3 regions of the Paenibacillus cucumis (ex Kampfer et al. 2016) genome follow, and region 2 is predicted to be linked to each of the others. Evidence: riboswitches for the same ligand, from Rfam matches in the RefSeq annotation. Region 2 holds a riboswitch; each other region holds the start of a gene.
The links. Region 2 has a riboswitch for cyclic di-AMP ahead of H7T88_RS13100 (resuscitation-promoting factor). Riboswitches for the same ligand answer to the same signal wherever they lie in the genome.
Positions count from the first base shown of each region.

Region 1: another riboswitch for cyclic di-AMP. It lies ahead of H7T88_RS16815 (3D domain-containing protein); the one in region 2 lies ahead of H7T88_RS13100 (resuscitation-promoting factor).
Region 3: another riboswitch for cyclic di-AMP. It lies ahead of H7T88_RS21380 (hypothetical protein); the one in region 2 lies ahead of H7T88_RS13100 (resuscitation-promoting factor).

Region 1 is NZ_JACLIC010000025.1:122,519-124,787, reverse strand. It holds gene H7T88_RS16820 (polysaccharide deacetylase family protein) at 1-490, shown strand, start outside; gene H7T88_RS16815 (3D domain-containing protein) at 622-1,293, opposite strand; cyclic di-AMP (ydaO/yuaA leader) riboswitch at 1,296-1,492, opposite strand; gene H7T88_RS16810 (amino acid ABC transporter ATP-binding protein) at 1,678-2,269, opposite strand, start outside.
Region 2 is NZ_JACLIC010000022.1:13,248-15,516, forward strand. It holds gene H7T88_RS13095 (TatD family hydrolase) at 1-190, shown strand, start outside; cyclic di-AMP (ydaO/yuaA leader) riboswitch at 432-685, shown strand; gene H7T88_RS13100 (resuscitation-promoting factor) at 955-2,139, shown strand.
Region 3 is NZ_JACLIC010000038.1:3,885-6,153, forward strand. It holds gene H7T88_RS21375 (glutathione peroxidase) at 1-235, opposite strand, end outside; cyclic di-AMP (ydaO/yuaA leader) riboswitch at 614-789, shown strand; gene H7T88_RS21380 (hypothetical protein) at 908-1,336, shown strand; gene H7T88_RS21385 (HAD family hydrolase) at 1,494-2,192, shown strand.

The DNA.
Region 1 (2,269 bases), on a different contig from region 2:
TGGCAGCCGTGCGGAGAAACACCCGGACTTGGTGAAACGGATGGTGAAAGAAGGACATATCGTTGGCAATCACAGCTACAATCATCCTGAATTCAGCAAATTATCAATGACTGCCTTTCGCAAACAAATACTACATACCGGCGATATCATTCACCGCCTGACGGGGTATACGCCCAAAATGATTCGTCCTCCGTATGGGGACATTAACGAAGAACAGTTGAGATGGGCTGCAAAACAGCATTACAGCATCGTGAATTGGAATGTGGATTCTCTCGATTGGAAGGGACTAGACAAGGAAAAGGTAAAACATAATATTCTCACCGCGGTGAAACCTGGTTCCATCGTATTACAACATGCTGGCGGCGGTACAGGTTCGAACCTGAAAGGTACAGTAGAGGCTTTGCCTGAGGTTATTGAGGAATTGCGAAACCGAGGATATGAATTAGTTACATTGGACGAGATGCTTAAACTGCCAAAAGAGAAACAATAATTGAAAGAACAGGGTGTCCCTCTACGTCGTCATGAATTATGCCTATCATGATTACGCAAGAAAGAACACCCTGTTTATTAATGCTCAATTCAACTTATGACCTCACATCCATAAATGAGAGGGTTTAAGCCTTATTTTAAAATGTACAACTCAATATCCTGAAAACCAAACGAACTAACGAACTGTTTGCTTCCAGGGATAAAGATGTCAATACGATTTCCCTTGATCGCGCTACCTGCATCCAAAGCCGTTGCTACGAAAGCCTGTTTCGGCAATCCAGGGTGTGTATGCCCTGTCACTAATACCTTGGTTCCAAAAGGGATAACCTTGGGATCCACTGCGATTGTGCCGAGTTCGAGCGGGTTGCCAAAATAATCAACGGGGCCCCATCCACCATTCTCGGAAGCATCTGCGGAATACGCTGTTGCTTTAACACTAAGCGTTTTGCTATAGTCGAATGTTTTCCCCCAAGCCTGTACCACTTTATTATCTGTATTCACGTCCAGGCTTGCAGCAGTCACCGTTTTTTCCTGCGACTTCGCTTGAACTGGTGCCGCTTCTACTTTGTTTTCGTTACCTGGGATTGTAATTTTCAAACCACCATAGATGTTATAAGGTGAGATGTCTTTATTCGTTTTAATTAATGTGTTCATATCAACGCCGTATTGCTTGGATAAGGTGAAGAAGGTATCCCCTTCTTTGGCCACATGAACGGAATCCGCGTGAGCCGGAACGGCTTGAATGAATAGAATGGATGTCAGTAGTGCGATGGCTGTTTTGGCTAAACGTTTCTTGTTATGCATGGTCTTCCTCCCTCATGATGCCTGCGAAGTTAGTTGTCGGATTCGGATGGAGGAACCCACCCTATAGGCTGTACGTGACATGCTGAAGCATTATGTATTCCTAATTCACCCCAAGCAGCATATTTCTCAAATCATTAACTATGTCTGCATTGTTACGTCCCCCGCACTTCCGCTTCGGAAGTTTCGGCAGTCTTGAATATATCACAAATTTGTAACCTTAAGCTGTAGTAAATGTTTCCATTTGGCGTTTTAATTCATTTTACAGGTAACAGAAAAGTTACTTTTTCAGCTCTACCTTTTCTGCAAACAACAAAAAAGCGTCACCGGATCTTTCGATCCGATAACGCCGTTATTCATTTGATTCTATATACGGAATGGCATGAATTAAAGTACTTTTGCAAGAAAGTCTCGCGTACGCGGATGTTTTGGCGCACCAAACACTTCATCCGGGGTACCTTCCTCAACGATGACGCCGCCGTCCATGAACAGAATGCGGTCTCCCACCTCACGCGCAAAACCCATCTCATGCGTTACAATGACCATCGTCATTCCGCCTTCAGCAAGCCGTTTCATGACTTCCAATACCTCTCCGACCATCTCCGGATCAAGGGCCGATGTTGGCTCGTCAAACAGCATCACATGCGGCTGCATCGCGAGTGCTCTTGCAATGGCAATCCGTTGCTTTTGACCACCGGACAGCTGGTTAGGATATACATCTTTTTTGTCCGCCAAACCGACTGTCTTCAGGAGATCCTCGGCAATTTTGTTAGCCTCATCCGTGGATTGTTTCTTCACCTTGATTGGAGCAATCGTAATATTTTGCTGAACCGTTTTATGAGGGAACAGATTAAAATGCTGGAACACCATGCCCATCTTCTCACGTGTAGCATTAATGTTATGCTTCGGATCGGTTATCGAAACACCTTCGAAATCGATCTGTCCCGATGATGGCTGTTCCAACAGGTTCAGACAACGC
Region 2 (2,269 bases):
TCCGATGGATCGATTTTTCTTAGAAACGGACTCCCCGTATCTCACACCGCATCCTTATCGTGGAAAACGAAATGAGACAGCGCATGTACGTCTGGTTGCTGAAGCAGCTGCGGAAATTAAAGGCATTTCGGTAGAGGAAATTGCTGCAATTACCACCAAAAATGCCATGGAACGATTTGGGATTCGATAAGAAAACGAGTAAATCGGGTGAAAAAGGGAGATACAGAGAGGTAATTTGCTCTTTGTCTCGAATAATTGCAGAATATTACAATATTTTAACCAAATATTTAGAAAAACGTACTTGATCCGTGCTTTACAACATGCATCAAAACAGGATATCATCTTTTCAGTGAATTGTTGCGCGGAAAATTGGACAGATGTTCGGGGGATGAACAAAGGGACACTTTCCGATGAGACAACATTACTTTCATGAATCAATCTCGCTGAGTCTCCGTTAACGGAGAGCGGGGGAACCAATAGGGCTTAAACATCGGTGATTCTAGCCGGTGCGCATCGTTCGCTGACCCAAAAGCAGCGGAATGTTCTGCGAAGCCGTATTTGATTTCTTCTTTGGGTCTCGGGGTGAATTCAAGGGCGTCCGCCATGAGCGGGTGACCTAAGATAGGGCGGCTCTCTTTCGCCCGAACCCGACAGCTAACCTCGCAAGCGGAAAAAGAGAGGCAACCTCGTGCATGAATTTCCGATATTCAAAATCATTCGGAAGCCACGAAAGGGTCTCTTACACTCTTTCTTTGGCTTTTTTTGTTTTGAATAAAAGAAATATTGTCATCATACGGTATGTATTCAGGAGGATGACATCATGTTGCGAAGAGGGGTTCATGGTGCAGAACCGGTCATTATCTCTGATCTGTGTTCTGTAGAAAAATTGTTATAGTCGCGTCAAAGACATCATGCATTACTTTAGACGGCGAGGCTATGAAGGAGGACGGAGAAGTGGGCATATTCCAACCAGAAGAGACCCATGAGTCACGATCATCCAGTAAGTCTTTCGCGTTGCGGTGGAAGCATGAGAACTTGCGTCAAATGGCATTGATCGCGATATTCTCAATTGCGCTTGCAATCATGATCTTGTTAGTCGTTTACGGTCAGGCCGGGAAGCAGGTTTCACTGGTTATTGACGGCAAAGCTCAAGTGGTAGAGACTCGTACAGGAATGCTTCAGGAAATGCTGGAGGAGCAGTCAATCACAGTCAGCCCTCACGACAAGGTATCCATGCCCATGAATGGGGCGATTACCGACGGAGACCGAATCGTTATTGAGCGGGCCGTTCCAGTTAAAATCACGGCAGACGGAGACACCAAGACTCTTTATACAACCGATTCATCGGTACAGGGTGTAATTCAGCAATCAGGTATTCAAGTTGAAGATCATGATAAAGTGTATCCAGCGCTCGGAACCGCAATTAAAGCGGATATGAAGATTCGTGTAGTGCGTGTAACAAAGCATACAGTGGATGTGAAACAACCGATTGCTTACAAGGTTGTGAAAACGGCAGACCCAAGTTTGTTCCAAGGGGATAACCGTGTTGTAGTGAAAGGCAAGGAAGGCACAATTGTGCAACATATCGAAAAGGTATTTCAAGATGGAGAACTTGTCTCCAAAAAAGTGGTAGGTAAAACGGTCGCCACCAATCGTGTAGATAAAGTGATTGCGGTAGGTACAAAGGCTAAACCGGTTGTGAAGGAACCTGAGGTTCAATTGGTATCGGCCAAAACTTCGACGACCAAAAAAGCTGTAACAACGAACTCGAAGAAAACATCTGCCTCGGGCAGCAAGGTGATTACGGTCTCCGGGAATTCTTTTAAATACTCTAAAGTTTTGAAAAATGTATCGATGACAGCCTACTCTTCTGAAGAGCCGGGTATTGGTACAAAAACAGCTTCCGGTACTCGTGTAACGGAGGGGCGCACCATTGCAGTTGATCCCAAGGTCATTCCAATCGGCTGGTGGGTATACATTGAGGGCCTCGGCTTCCGTCGTGCGGAAGATACAGGCGGCGCTATTAAAGGCAACAAAATTGACGTTTATTACGACAGTGTGAAGCACGCCCTGAATTTCGGACGTAAAAAAGGCAAAACGGTCTATGTGATTGGTCCAGTTAAGCCGGAAGCGAACTAAAATCGTTTTACTTTGAAATGGGAATGCTATAAAATAGTTGCATGAATGATTCATGCGGAATATGCGGCGGAGGGGTCTGAATTCAGTCTCCTCCGCCGTTTGGCAGAGAAGAGGATATTCCTCTTCTTTT
Region 3 (2,269 bases), on a different contig from region 2:
ATTCAGCAATATCGTCGGAAGATCCTTTTTCCTGCGCGAATTGGTTGCTTGGGAATCCAAGCACTTCAAACGGAGCATCCTGGAATTTATCCTGAAGCTCTTGCAAGCCCTTGAATTGAGGGGTGAGACCGCACTGGCTTGCGGTATTCACAATTAACAACACTTTGCCGCGATATTGGGACATCTCAATCTCTTGTCCGCGAAGGGTGTTTACTTTGTAATCATAGACTGACATGGGGTACGCCTCCATCCTGTTATTCTTAATATACTTATTATATTTTAAACAATTAAATAATGCAAAACTTATTTGGATTTAGCGTTGTTATAACCATTCGCTTGCTGGACTCCAAAATGGATGAGAAATACATGAATCAATTTTTGTGCGGTTGAGAATTAGGTAGCTTGGAAGAGAAGGATAGCGTATGACCTCATTGTAAGCGTTATTATCAAAGGTTATTGCCGGAAATCTGGCGATTCGGTGATCTGTATGCACTTTACATGATCATGGTACGGGTGTATGATTCATAGCGTAATTTGAATTTTAATTAAATTGTACCTGAAAAACGAAACAAACGATAATATCGATCGGTCTTATACTCAAGATTTACGAACGATGTTTTAATCGCTGAGTTTCCATTCATTGTGTATGGAAAACGGGGGAACCAACAGAATGGGCTGTATGACAGCAGCGGACATTCATGGGGTGAATTTTTCGGTGAAATCCGGAAATAGGGCGACTCTCGCGCCCGAATCCGTCAGCTAACCTCGTAAGCGTTAAAGGGAGAGGCAACAAACCGCACGCTGGTTCATGGCGCTTTCGTCATGGATTATTTAAGAAGCGTTTCGGAGGCCTTGGTCCCCACGCTTCTTTTTTTGTTGTCTTTTCACGCCAAGGGAGGAACGAAGAATGGATAAAGAGATGATTTTGGTAACCGCTCCGAATGAAGCTGGACGTAAATTTGTGAAATTGCTGATGTATAAAAAAATGCCATTTGCCGTTCTGACGAACAGTGCTGATGAGGAGCGCAAACTTCGCCGTCTTGGCGTGGAACACGTCATCCGTATGAATACAGCAGCTGCTGAGAAATGGTTTTTGCCGCAAGGCAGTGTAGGCAATGTATTTATTTTTGAGAACAGTCTGAACTTGACATGCCGCTATCTTCAAATTTGTCGCTCTTGGACATCGAAGTCCTTGTGTGTGATCACGGAGCAGAGCCATCCTAAAGGGATTTATCGTGGAATGGGCGCCGATAAAATTGTGTATTCACTGAATGGAGAAGTCGGGTTCCTTCTTAATAGCTGCAATAAACCGGAGGCTGAAGTGAGCAGCTTGTGATTGACATTGATCCAAGGTAAGACGCCTGTTATAATTGCAGGTATAGACTAACGGAATTTGAGGAGACTCATGCTTGTCGTGGGTCTTCTTTTTTTATGGAAACAGTACGGTAGTATAGAAGCGAGGGATAACCTGCAGCTAACGAGGAGGAATCAGCGTGCCGGATATTGCCGGATTGAAGTGGTTGTTTTTTGATGTGGGGGATACGCTGGTGGACGAATGGGAGCCTGTAGATGATATTATTGGGCAATTCGTTCGGGAAGCGAATGATTACGGCTATCCAGTAAAGATTGAGGCGGTAAGAGAACTGTTTGCTACCTGTTACCGTAATTATGAACAGTGGCCCATGAAAGTGGCCATACGTACATATATTCATGATGAAGATCACCGCATTCAGATTCAGGACAAGCTGAAATTCCATAAAGAATTGGAGCAACCGTTTCCTTCTGCAACCAAGGTGCTTGAACAGCTTTCGCATCACTATCGCATTGGCATCATTGCGAATCAGAGTCCTGGGACTGAAGCGAGGCTGGAAAGCTACGGACTTCGTAAATATGTCCATGTCCTGGCCTGTTCGGCAGAAGAAGGGGTGTCCAAGCCTGATCCGGAGTTGTATGCGGTTGCTCTGAAGCAAGCTGGATGCGCGCCGGAAGAAGCGGTTATGATTGGAGATCGAATTGATAATGATATTATGCCAGCACGTAGTTTAGGCTTACGCACCATTCGCATTTTGCAAGGATACGGAAGGTTCCAGCCAGAGCTTTCGGATGACGAGCGTGCAGATTGGACGGTGGAGTCCCTAGATGAACTGCTGCCGCTACTCATACCCGATGAGGATGCAGGCAAATCTATATGAGTCTCAGGTTAGATCGTGTGGGGTAGATTAAAGGTATGAGGGTATTAGAGCGTATCACAATAATGATACAAAGAAGG